One region of the Streptomyces sp. TLI_55 genome, then DNA from elsewhere that is predicted to be linked to it. Evidence: riboswitches for the same ligand, from Rfam matches in the RefSeq annotation. Region 1 holds a riboswitch; the other holds the start of a gene.

What was found. A riboswitch is a leader RNA that binds a small molecule or an ion and turns the genes downstream of it on or off. The one in region 1 is predicted to bind ZMP and ZTP.
Region 2: linked by a shared signal. The riboswitch ahead of CRP56_RS26640 (glycine hydroxymethyltransferase) and the one ahead of CRP56_RS37820 (bifunctional 5,10-methylenetetrahydrofolate dehydrogenase/5,10-methenyltetrahydrofolate cyclohydrolase) in region 1 are both predicted to bind ZMP and ZTP.

What each region holds. Positions count from the first base shown of each region.
Region 1 is NZ_OAOJ01000001.1:8,254,278-8,260,442, forward strand. It holds gene CRP56_RS37800 (hypothetical protein) at 1-111, opposite strand, end outside; gene ctaD (aa3-type cytochrome oxidase subunit I) at 108-1,709, opposite strand; gene CRP56_RS37810 (RNA polymerase sigma factor) at 1,816-2,367, shown strand; gene CRP56_RS37815 (CU044_5270 family protein) at 2,360-3,253, shown strand; gene CRP56_RS37820 (bifunctional 5,10-methylenetetrahydrofolate dehydrogenase/5,10-methenyltetrahydrofolate cyclohydrolase) at 3,255-4,103, opposite strand; ZMP/ZTP riboswitch at 4,126-4,209, opposite strand; gene CRP56_RS37825 (nuclear transport factor 2 family protein) at 4,438-4,791, opposite strand; gene CRP56_RS37830 (hypothetical protein) at 4,961-5,251, shown strand; gene CRP56_RS37835 (aldehyde dehydrogenase family protein) at 5,437-6,165, shown strand, end outside.
Region 2 is NZ_OAOJ01000001.1:5,753,578-5,759,742, forward strand. It holds gene CRP56_RS26615 (hypothetical protein) at 1-733, opposite strand, end outside; gene CRP56_RS26620 (hypothetical protein) at 861-1,217, shown strand; gene CRP56_RS26625 (glutathionylspermidine synthase family protein) at 1,252-2,445, shown strand; gene CRP56_RS26630 (methyltransferase domain-containing protein) at 2,490-3,305, shown strand; gene rocD (ornithine--oxo-acid transaminase) at 3,310-4,512, opposite strand; ZMP/ZTP riboswitch at 4,604-4,693, shown strand; gene CRP56_RS26640 (glycine hydroxymethyltransferase) at 4,738-6,165, shown strand, end outside.

The DNA of each region.
Region 1 (6,165 bases):
CGTCAGCCAGTGCAGGGGTGCGGTGAACCGCTCGGCGGCCGTGCGGCCTTCCTGCCGGGTGGCGGCGAGCAGCAGATGGCCCTCGATGTCGTTGACGAACGTCTCCCTCATCGCGCGGTCAACTCCCGTGCCGGCGCCGGGGCGTGGTGCAGGTCGTACGCGGGGGACTCGCTGCGGATGCGGGGCAGGGCGAGGAAGTTGTGCCGGGGCGGGGGACAGCTGGTCGCCCACTCCAGGGAACGGCCGTAGCCCCACGGGTCGTCGGACGTGACCGGCTTGCCGTACTTGGCCGTCTTCCAGATGTTGTAGAAGAACGGCAGGAGCGAGGCGCCGAGCACGAGCGAGAAGATGCTCGACAGGGTGTTGAGGGGCGTCAGGCCCTCCACCGCCAGATAGTCCGGAATCCGGCGCTGCATGCCGTTGACCCCCAGCCAGTGCTGGACCAGGAACGTGCCGTGGAAGCCGATGAACAGCGTCCAGAACGTGATCTTGCCCAGGCGCTCGTCGAGCATCTTGCCGGTGAACTTCGGCCACCAGAAGTGGAAGCCGGAGAACATCGCGAAGACGACTGTCCCGAAGACGACGTAATGGAAGTGGGCGACGACGAAGTAGGAGTCGGAGACCGCGAAGTCGATGGGCGGCGACGCGAGCATCACACCCGTCAAACCGCCGAACACGAACGTGACCAGGAAGCCGGTGGCCCAGAGCATCGGTGTCTCGAAGGACAACGAGCCCTTCCACATCGTTCCGATCCAGTTGAAGAACTTCACGCCTGTTGGCACGGCGATGAGGAACGTCATGAAGGAGAAGAACGGCAGGAGCACTCCGCCGGTGACGTACATGTGGTGGGCCCACACCGTCACGGACAGGCCGGCGATCGCGATGGTCGCGCCGATCAGGCCCATGTAGCCGAACATCGGCTTGCGGGAGAAGACCGGGATGACCTCGGAGATGATGCCGAAGAACGGTAGCGCGATGATGTACACCTCTGGATGGCCGAAGAACCAGAAGAGGTGTTGCCATAGCAACGCCCCGCCGTTGGCGGAGTCGAAGACATGGGCGCCGAACTTGCGGTCCGCCTCCAGCGCGAAGAGGGCCGCGGCCAGGACGGGGAAGGCGAGCAGGACCAGGACGGCGGTCAGCAGCACGTTCCACACGAAGATCGGCATGCGGAACATGGTCATGCCCGGCGCGCGCATGCAGATGATCGTGGTGATGAAGTTGACCGAGCCGAGGATGGTGCCGAAGCCGGAGAAGGCCAGACCCATGATCCACATGTCGGCGCCGACACCCGGGGAGCGCACGGCGTCCGAGAGCGGGCTGTAGGCGAACCAGCCGAAGTCGGCCGCGCCCTGCGGGGTGAGGAAGCCGCCGACCGCGATGAGCGAGCCGAACAGGTACAGCCAGTAGGCGAACATGTTCAGACGCGGGAAGGCCACGTCGGGGGCGCCGATCTGGAGCGGCATGATCCAGTTCGCGAAGCCGGCGAACAGCGGCGTCGCGAACATCAGCAGCATGATCGTGCCGTGCATCGTGAACGCCTGGTTGAACTGCTCGTTCGACATGATCTGCAGACCAGGCCGGGCGAGCTCGGCGCGCATGAGCAGCGCCATCACGCCACCGATGCAGAAGAACGCGAACGACGTGATCAGATAGAGCGTTCCGATCGTCTTGTGGTCCGTGGTCGTCAGCCACTTCAGGTGTCTCATGCCCCGCCTGTGTCCGCGCCCCGCCCGGACGTCACACTTCGAGGACGCGACGAGAATCACCGAGGACGGCTGTGACGATCCCGAAGGTGCCGGACACGAACGGAACATGAGCAACGACGACGACTTCGCCGCTGCCTATCGCGCGCACTACTGGGCGGTCAGCCGCTATGTCGCGCGGCGACTGGACGGGCGGCCGAGCGAGGTGGAGGAAGTGGTGGCGGAGGTGTTCACCGTCGCCTGGCGGCGCCGCACCGACCTGCCGCCCACCCCGCTGCCCTGGTTGTACGGCGTGGCACGCAACTGCCTGGCCAACGCGGTACGCGGACACGGGCGCCGGCGGCGCCTGGTGGACCGGCTGGGCAACGACGACACGGCCCACGGGCGGCACATCGAGGCGGGGCCGGACGCGGAGACGCCCGGCGCCTGGGTGCACGACGCCCTCGCCCGGCTCTCCCCGGCCGACCAGGAGGTGCTGCGGCTCACCGCGTGGGAGGAACTCGGCATCGAGGAGGTCGCCGTCGTCCTCGGCTGCGGCCGCCGCGCCGCGTCGATGCGGCTGCACCGGGCCCGGCGCCGGCTGAGAACCGAGATCGACCGGCTGTGCCCCACGACCTCCGAGAGCCCCGCGATCCCCGCGAAGGAATACGGCCATGGCTGACGAACTCGACCTCCTGCGCCGCGCCAACCCGGTGCCCACCGACGGCCCCCACTACGGCGACGGCCCCCTCGACCACCACGCCGAGCGCCGGCTCGACGCGCTGATGCGGCAGCGGACCGCCCGCCGCCCCCGGCTGTACTGGGGGCTGGCGGCCACCGGAGTCGTCACCGCGCTCGTGTCGGCGCTGCTGTTCACCGGCCAGACCACCGCTCCGGCGGCCGCCGCGCCCCGCCCGCTGGTGGTGCGGGCCGGCTCCACCCCCGTACCCCTGGAGACCCTGGCCGAGCGGGCGCGGGCGGTGGACAGTGCGGCGGCCGGGCTCCGCAAGGGCACCCACGTGCGCACCTGGAGCCTCGGCATGAGTGACGACAAGCCGCCGATCACCTACCCGGAGGAGCGCATCGTCCGCTGGAACGCCGACGACAGCCACACGGAGACCGTCGACGACGGCCACGACCGCACCACCCGGACGTACCCGCCCAGTTGGAGCGACGCCCCGCCGCAGTCGCCCCCCCCGCACGACGTGGCCCGGCTGCGCGCCTACCTCCAGGAGGCCGCGTACAGCAAGACGCCGCTCACCACGGGCGAGCTCCTGAACGCCGTCGACTACGTTCTCGACACCTGGCACTTCGGCGCCCGCGAGTCGGCGGCGCTCGCCCAACTCCTCGCGGACACCGACGGGTTGAAGCCCGTCGGGCAGGTGACGGACCGGCTGGGGCGGCGCGGACAGGCGTACGTGTACGAGGAGTCCGGCACCCGCAAGATGCTGATCATGGATCCGGCCACCGGCGCCGTACTCGGCCTGGAGACCACCTTCACGAAGGCGGAGCCCGAGTACGGCGTGAAGGCCGGTGACGTCATGGACTACAGCGCCTGGACGCGCTGACTCACGCCCCGAGCTGCCGGCCGGCCGCGTCCACCGTCTGCTCCAGCAGCGTCGCGATCGTCATCGGACCGACGCCGCCCGGCACCGGGGTGATGAGCGAGGCCCGCTCCACGGCGGAGTCGAAGTCGACGTCGCCGATGTTGCCCGGGTTGTAGCCGGCGTCGATCACGACCGCGCCGGGCTTGATGTCCTGGCCCTTGATGAGCTGCGGCCGGCCCACGGCGGCGACCACGATGTCCGCCTCCCGGACGACCGCCGACAGGTCCGTCGTACGGGAGTGGCAGTACGTCACCGTCGCGTCCCGGGCGAGCAGCAGCATGCCGGCGGGCTTGCCGAGGATCGCGCTGCGGCCGACGACCACGGCCCGCTTGCCGGACGGGTCGACGTCGTACGCGTCGAGCAGCCGCATGATGCCGCCGGGGGTGCAGGACACGAAGCCCGGCAGGCCGAAGCTCATCGTCGCGAACGAGGCGAACGTGACGCCGTCGACGTCCTTCTCGGGGGCGATCGCCTCGAACGCGGCGCGCTCGTCGATGTGGGCGCCCATGGGGTGCTGGAGCAGGATGCCGTGCACGGCGGGGTCGGCGGAGAGCTCCTGGAGCGTGTTCACCAGTTCCTCGGTGGTGGTCGCCGCGGGCAGCTCCACGTGCCGGGAGGCGATCCCGGCCTTGCGGGAACGGTTCTGCTTCATGCGGACGTACGTCACGGAGGCGGGGTCCGCGCCGACCAGGAAGGTCGCGAGACAGGGCGTCGTGCCGGTGCGTGCGGTGAGGTCGGCGGCGCGCTGAGCGGTGTCCTCGACGATGCGTCGGGCGAGCGCGGTGCCGTCCATGAGACGTGCCTGGGCCATGATCCACTCCTGGGCTGACAGTAGGGTTCGCCCAGGCGCACGGCTTCACGTCGTACGGGCCGCTCCCCGGTGGTGCTCCACCTCAGCGCCAGTCACGGCCCGCCCCCAGACTAACCCCGGCGCCGCCTGCGCAGGCCGTGCGGGGTCGGAGGCAGCGCGCGGTGCCGTGTGCGTCGTAGCGCCGACCGCATCAGTGCGGCGGACACCAAGCGGGCTGCCGCCGAGGCCGGCAGGGTGCGGCGGGAGCGCACCGGGAACGATCGGCCGAGGCCCGCACGCGCCGAGAAGGTCCAGGTCACCCTGGACGTGATCTGGACCTTCGGCAGACTTCTCCCTACTCGTCCCATGCCTGGAGCATGATCTGTTCGGCGATCTTGCCGTCGCGCAGCGTGATCATGGATTCGGCGAAGACCCGGACCCCGTCCGCGTACTCGCAGGACTCGGTGTACGCGACCTGATCGCCCTGCATGATGCACTTCTCCAGCTTGTGCGCCTTGATGTCGCGGCTGTAGACGTCCTCCAGAAGCTCGCCTATCTCGCTCCGGCCGTGCAGGACCCTTGGACTGCTGGGCTGGGTGTTGCGGTCCACGATGCGCAGCTCCGCGTCGTCCGCGTAGAGCGACAGCAGATTCGCGGCCTTGTCTCCCTCGATGCCCTGACGCAATGTCTCCGTGCTGAACGCGCCCATGATGACCTCCTGTGAGGCCCGCGGCCCGAGGGGAGGGGCCGCCTGGGTCTCACCTTCGAGACTCCTCCGCCCCGCCGGTCTCGGCAAGCGCAGGGGCGGTACTGCGCCTGACGGGTGAGAGGCGCCCCGCACCCGTGTCCACGCCCGGCGTGGCGCCGTTGCAGACAACATGATCTCCACTCGACGTATCGTCGCCGTCGTCGGTCTCGCCGCCGGTGTCACCGGCCTCGCCGCCCCGATGGCGAGCGCGGCCCCCGCGGACGCCGACACCGCCAGGCTCAGCCCGATGGCCACGCTCGACTCGCTGACCGTGAGCGACCTCCCCGCGGAGCGCAAGGCCGAGATCCCGCGCCCGTCCGAGCAGCTGGCCCAGCTCAACCGCGTCAACGACCTGAACCAGCTGAGCCAGGTGACCGACCTGGCCGCCCCCGTCACCGGGCTGCTGCCGGCCATCCAGTAGTCGTCTGATCCGCGTACGGAGTCGTACGCGCACGTCCACACCAAGGGCCGTCCGGGCAAACCGGGCGGCCCTTGACATTGCCCGGAGCCGCGCGGAGCATGCGCGTAGCAAGTGAATCTTGCTTCACTTGGCGAACGATTTCTCGCAGTGCACACATTGTCGTGGCGAACGAAGAGGTCCGCATCATGCCCATCACCCGCGAACTCCTCATCGGCGGCAAGGACGTGCCCGCCGCCTCCGGCCGGACGGCCGAGGACCTCAACCCCTACACCGGGGAGGTGTACGCGACCGTCGCGGCGGCGGGCCCCGAGGACGTACGGCGGGCCGTGGACGCGGCCGACGCGGCGTTCGAGGAGTGGGCGGCGCTGGCCCCCTTCGCCCGGCGCGCGATCCTGCTGAAGGCGGCCGACCTGCTGGAGAGCAAGGGCGACCAGGTCGCCGAACTCATGGCGGGCGAGGCCGGCGGCACCCGGCCGTGGGCGTACTTCAACGTGGCGCTCGCCGCCAACATGCTGCGCGAGTCGGCGGCCGCCGTGACGGCCCCGCGCGGCGAGGTGCTCACCGCACAGGAGCAGGGCGCCCTCGGCCTCGCGGTGCGCGAACCGGTGGGCGTGGTCGCCGCGTTCGCGCCGTGGAACGCTCCGGTCATCCTCGGTGTACGGGCGGTCGCGGCGCCGCTGGCCGCGGGCAACACGGTCGTGGTCAAGGCGAGCGAGGACGCGCCGCTGGCCTGCGGCCTGTTCGTGGCCGACGTGCTGCGCGAGGCCGGGCTGCCGGACGGCGTGCTGAACGTGATCACCAACGACCGGGCGGACGCCGCCGAGATCGCCGAGGCCCTCATAGCCGACGAGCGGGTCCGGGCCGTGAACTTCACCGGCTCCACCAACGTGGGCCGCATCATCGGCGAGCACGCG
Region 2 (6,165 bases), 2.5 Mb from region 1:
CCAGCCCCTCCCTCGTACGGTCCCCGAGCCACACCACCCCCACCAGTGCGGGCCCGACCGTCTCGCCGATCACCATGGCCGCGGTCGCCGACGTCACCGAGCCCCGCTGCAGCGCCGACGTCAGACAGAGGAACGCGGCGCCCCCGCCGATCAGCAGCGCATACGTCGCCGGATGCGTGAGCAGCGACGACGGAGCCAGTGAGTCGATCAACCGCACCGCCACCTCGACCACCCCGAACCCGAACCCCGCCCCCAGCCCGAGCACCGGCCCACGCCAGCGCTCGGACAGCCGCCCGCCCGCGAGCCCGAGCAGCAGCACCCCCACGGCCACCCCGAGCATCACCCACTTCAGCGCCGCCGGCCCGCCCAGATCCCCCTCGGTCCCGGACGCCACTCCCAGCATCGCCAGCCCGGCACACACCACCGCCACCGCCGCCCACTCCACCCCGCTCAACCGCACCCGCAGCAACCGCGCCGCGACCACCGCCGTCACCGCGAGGCTCGACGCCAGCGCCGCCCCGACCGCGTAGATCGGAACCGATCGCAGCGCCACGATCTGCAGCACGAACCCCAGCCCGTCCAGCGCCAGCCCCGCCACATACCGCCACTGCCGCACCGCCCGCAGCAGCAGCGCCGCCTCCCCGCCCCCACCGGTGCCGGCCGCCCGCGCGGCGACCGCCTGCAACACCGTCGCCGTACCGAAGCAGACCGCCGCACCGAGCGCACACACCATCCCAAAGATCACAAAGCGACTGTAGGGGAGCGGTGAAGACGGACGGGGTGGCTGCACGGGCACTCTCACCGATCTCTAGGCTGACCGCCGGACAACGGCTCGACGAACCGCGGGGGAGACAGAGAACATGGCGGAAACTCGGCGACGGCTGCGCTCCAGCACGGTCGTGCTCGGCGGCATGGGAGTCGTCGCGGCGGCACTCACCTCCTGCGGCTCCGACCCGGACCGCCGCTGCGTCGACCGCGACAGCTACACCTACGAGGGCTACAAGGTCGTCGCCGACAAGAACTGCAACACCGGCAGCTCCGGCTCGTCCTCGGCCAAGGGCGGCAAGAAGAAGTCCGGCACCGGCAAGAGCGCCGACGCCGCCTGGTACTACGACGCCGACGTCAGCAACGGCCGCGCCGACTACGGCACCTTCAGCAAGAGCGAGGCCGTCGACCGCGGCGGCTTCGGCTGCTCCGGCGGCAGCGGCGGCGGCTGAGCGCGGACGCACGGACAGACCACACAGAGACGCCATGGAACGCCGCAGCATCGAGCCCCGCCCCGGCTGGCAGCAGACCGTCGAGGAACAGGGCCTGATCTACCCGCTCACCCGCTACCCCGACGACTCCCTGCGCCCCTACTGGGACGAGAGCGCCTACTACGCCTTCTCCCTGGAGGAGGTCGAGGCCCTGGAGGACGTGGTCGAGGAACTCCACCGCATGTGCCTGGCGGCGGCGGACCACATCGTCACCGCGAACCGCTTCGCCGACCTCGGCATCACCGACCCGCGCGTCGCCGACGCGGTCGCCGAGGCCTGGCGCCGCCGCGCCGAACTCCCCTCCGTCTACGGCCGCTTCGATCTCCGCTACGACGGCAGCGGCCCCGCCAAGCTGCTGGAGTACAACGCCGACACCCCCACCTCCCTCGTCGAGGCCGCCTCCCCGCAGTGGTTCTGGATGGAGGAGCGCTTCCCCGGCGCCGACCAGTGGAACTCCCTGCACGAACGCCTCGTCGCCGCCTGGAAGAAGCAGGCAGCGCTGCTCCCGCCGGGCAGCCCGCTGTACTTCGCGTACTCCTCCGCCGACGAGCTCGGCGAGGATTTGATGACGGTCGCCTACCTCCAGGAGACCGCCGAGCAGGCCGGCCTCGACACCGCCTGGATCTCCATGGAGGAGATCGGCTGGGACCGCCTCTCCGGACGCTTCGTCGACCAGCAACTCCGCTTCATCCGCAGCTGCTTCAAGCTCTACCCGTGGGAGTGGCTGACCACCGACCGCTTCGCCGACCACGTCCTCGACACCCTCGACAACGGCGGCGGCACCGGCACCACCCTGTGGATCGAGCCCGCCTGGAAGATGCTGCTGAGCAACAAGGCACTTCTGGCCATTCTCTGGGAGCTCTACCCCGGCCATCCGAACCTCCTGCCCGCCTACCTCGACGGGCCGCGGGAGCTGGCGACGACGACGGGCTACGTGGCCAAACCACTGCTCGGCCGCGAGGGCGCCGGCGTCACCCTGCACGCCCCGGACACCACGGACACGGCCCCTGTACTGCGCGAAGAGGCCTGCTGCTACCAGGAGTTGGCGCCGCTGCCCGACTTCGACGGCAACCGTGTCGTCCTGGGCGCCTGGGTCGTCGACGACGAGTCGGCGGGCCTCGGCATCCGCGAGTCGGCCGGACTGGTGACCGACGAATACGCGCGCTTTCTGCCGCACGTGATCCTCTGACGCGACACAATGTTCGGCCCACGACCAACGGAGAGGGGCGAGCGGTGGGCAACACGGCCACGATGGAGAGCGAATACGTCTTCGACACGTCCTGGGAGCGGGAACACGGGCGGCTGCTGGCGTTGGAGGAGATCTACGACAGCCAGAGCCGCCACCGCCTGACCGAGCTCGGAGTCGTCGACGGCTGGCACTGTCTGGAGGTGGGCTGCGGCGCCGGCAGCATCGCGCGCTGGCTGGCCAAGCAGGTCGGCGCCGCCGGGCGCGTCCTCGCCACCGACGTCGACACCCGCTTCGCCCATTCCCACGGCCTGTCCAACCTGGAGATCCGCACCCACGACCTCCTGAGGGACGACCTCCCCGAGGCCTCCTTCGACCTCGTCCACGCGCGGGCCGTGATCGAGCACCTCCCCGACCGCGACAAGGCGCTGCGCCGGCTGGCCGCGGCGACCCGCCCCGGCGGCTGGGTGGTCGTCGAGGACTTCGACATCGACGGTCCGACGGCCCCGGCCGTCGACCTGTACTTCCCGCCCGGCTACACCGAGCCGGCCGAACGCCTCGGCCGCGCCCTCCGCGCCGCCTTCGGCGCCACCGGCGTGGACCGCGGCACTGGTCCCCGCCTGCCCCAGGCGCTGACGGACGCAGGCCTGACCGAGGTCCGCGCCCAGGTCCACGCACCGGTCCTCACCGGCGGCGATGCGGCCTTCCTCCCCCTCACCCTCCGCTCACTGCGCCCCCGCCTCCTCGCCACCGGGGAGGTGAGCGACATGGACATCGAGGACGTCATCACCCTGACGAAGAGCCACGGCACCACCTACCTCCCCAACTACATGACGATCACCTGGGGCCGAAAGCCGGCGTGACCGCCTAGGAGAGCACCGCCGCCAGCTGAGCCAACCCCCAGTCCAGATCCTCCTCGCCGATCATCAGCGGCGGGGCGATGCGGATCGTCGGGCCGTGGGTGTCCTTGACGAGTACGCCCCGGTGCATCAGCTTCTCGGAGATCTCCCGGCCCGTCCCGTGGGCTGGGGCGATGTCCACACCCGCCCACAGGCCCCGGCCACGTACCGCTGTCGCGCCGCCGGTGGCGGTCAACTCCCGTAGTTCGCGGTGGAGATGGGCGCCCAGTTCGGCGGCGCGTGCCTGGTACTCGCCTGTCCGCAGCATGGCGATCACCTCCAGCGCGACCGCGCAGGCCAGGGGGTTGCCGCCGAACGTCGAACCGTGTTCGCCGGGCCGGAAGACCCCCAGGACCTCCGCGCTCGACACCACCGCCGAGACCGGTACGACCCCGCCGCCCAGCGCCTTGCCGAGGACGTACATGTCCGGGACCACGTTCTCGTGCTCGCAGCCGAACGTCCGGCCGGTCCGGCCCAGGCCCGACTGGATCTCGTCCGCGACGAACAGCACGTTCCGCTCGCGGGTCAGCTCCCGGACCGCGGGGAGGTAGCCGGCCGGCGGAACCAGGACCCCCGCCTCGCCCTGGATCGGCTCCAGCAGCACGGCCACCGTGTTCTCCGTGACCGCCGCGCGCATCGCCGTCAGATCACCGAACGGCACGATCTCGAAGCCGGGAGTGTACGGACCGTAGTCCGCCCGCGCCTCGGGATCGGTGGAGAAGCTGATCAGCGTGGTGGTGCGGCCGTGGAAGTTGTTCCCCGCCACCACGATCTTCGCCATCTCCGCGGGCACGCCCTTGACCCGGTACCCCCACTTCCGAGCGGTCTTCACCGCCGTCTCCACCGCCTCCGCGCCGGTGTTCATCGGCAGCACCAGCTCCATCCCGCACAGCTCGGCCAGCTCGGAGCAGAACGCGGCGAACCGGTCGTGATGGAAGGCCCGGCTCGTCAACGTCACCCGCTCCAGCTGAGCCTTCGCCGCATCGACGAGCCGCCGGTTGCGATGGCCGAAGTTGAGCGCCGAATAACCGGCCAGCAGATCCAGATACCGCCTCCCCTCCACATCCGTCAGCCACGCCCCGTCCGCCGTGGCCACGACCACGGGCAGCGGGTGATAGGTGTGCGCGGTGTGGGCTTCGGCCGAGGCGATGAGCTTCTCCGTGGCGTTCACGGGCACTCCCAAGGGTGAGGACGGCCCCCTTCCATCGTCGCTCGCATGGTGGACGCGGCACCTCCGGTGTACGACGCGCCCGGTAGGCTGACCAGCGGGCCGTGACTGGCGCGCTGGGATGGGACGGACCATCGGGGAGCGGCCTGTGAGTGACCGAGTGCCGTGCGCCTGGGCCGAACCGTGAATCGTGACCGCAACCCGCCACGCCATCCGGAGGCCGACGACATGTCAGAGCAGCAGCCCCTGTCCAGCGAGTCCACCGCCTTTCGCGCCGCCCTCGATGTGATCCGCGCGGTCGAGCCGCGCGTCGCCGACGCCATCGGCCAGGAGGTCCACGACCAGCGCGAGATGCTCAAGCTGATCGCCTCCGAGAACTACGCCTCCCCGGCCACCCTCCTGGCCATGGGCAACTGGTTCAGCGACAAGTACGCCGAGGGCACCATCGGCCGCCGCTTCTACGCCGGCTGTCGCAACGTCGACACCGTCGAGTCCCTCGCCGCCGAGCACGCCAAGGAACTCTTCGGCGCCCGCCACGCCTACGTCCAGCCGCACTCCGGCATCGACGCCAACCTCGTCGCCTTCTGGTCCGTCCTCGCCGACCGCGTCGAGGTCCCGTTCCTGGAGAAGACCGGCGCCCGCCAGGTCAACGACCTCACCGACGCCGACTGGGCGGAGCTCCGCCAGGCCTTCGGCAACCAGCGCATGCTCGGCATGTCCCTGGACGCCGGCGGCCACCTCACCCACGGCTTCCGCCCCAACATCTCCGGCAAGATGTTCGACCAGCGCTCCTACGGCACCGACCCGGCGACCGGCCTGATCGACTACGAGGCGCTGCGGGCGTCCGCCCGTGACTTCAAGCCGCTCATCATCGTCGCCGGCTACTCCGCCTACCCCCGGCTGGTGAACTTCCGCATCATGCGCGAGATCGCCGACGAGGTCGGGGCGACCCTGATGGTGGACATGGCGCACTTCGCCGGTCTAGTCGCGGGCAAGGTGCTGACCGGCGACTTCGACCCGGTCCCGCACGCCCAGATCGTCACCACCACCACCCACAAGTCCCTGCGCGGCCCGCGCGGCGGCATGGTCCTGTGCGACGACTCCCTCAAGGACCAGGTCGACCGCGGCTGCCCGATGGTCCTCGGCGGCCCGCTCCCGCACGTCATGGCCGCGAAGGCGGTCGCGCTGGCGGAGGCCCGACAGCCCGCCTTCCAGGACTACGCCCAGCGCATCGTCGACAACTCCCGGGCCCTCGCGGAAGGCCTGATGCGCCGCGGCGCGACCCTGGTGACCGGCGGCACCGACAACCACCTCAACCTGATCGACGTCGCCACCTCCTACGGCCTCACCGGCCGCCAGGCCGAGGCCGCGCTCCTCGACTCCGGCATCGTCACCAACCGCAACGCGATCCCCTCCGACCCCAACGGCGCCTGGTACACCTCCGGCATCCGCATCGGCACCCCCGCCCTGACCACCCGCGGCCTGGGCACCGCCGAGATGGACGAGGTCGCCGGTCTCATCGACCGCGTCCTCACCGCCACCGAGCCGGGCACCACCAAGTCGGGCGCGCCCTCCAAGGCCGCGCACGTCCTGGACGCCAAGGTCGCCGACGAGATCTCGCACCGCGCGACCGACCTGGTGGCGGGCTTCCCGCTG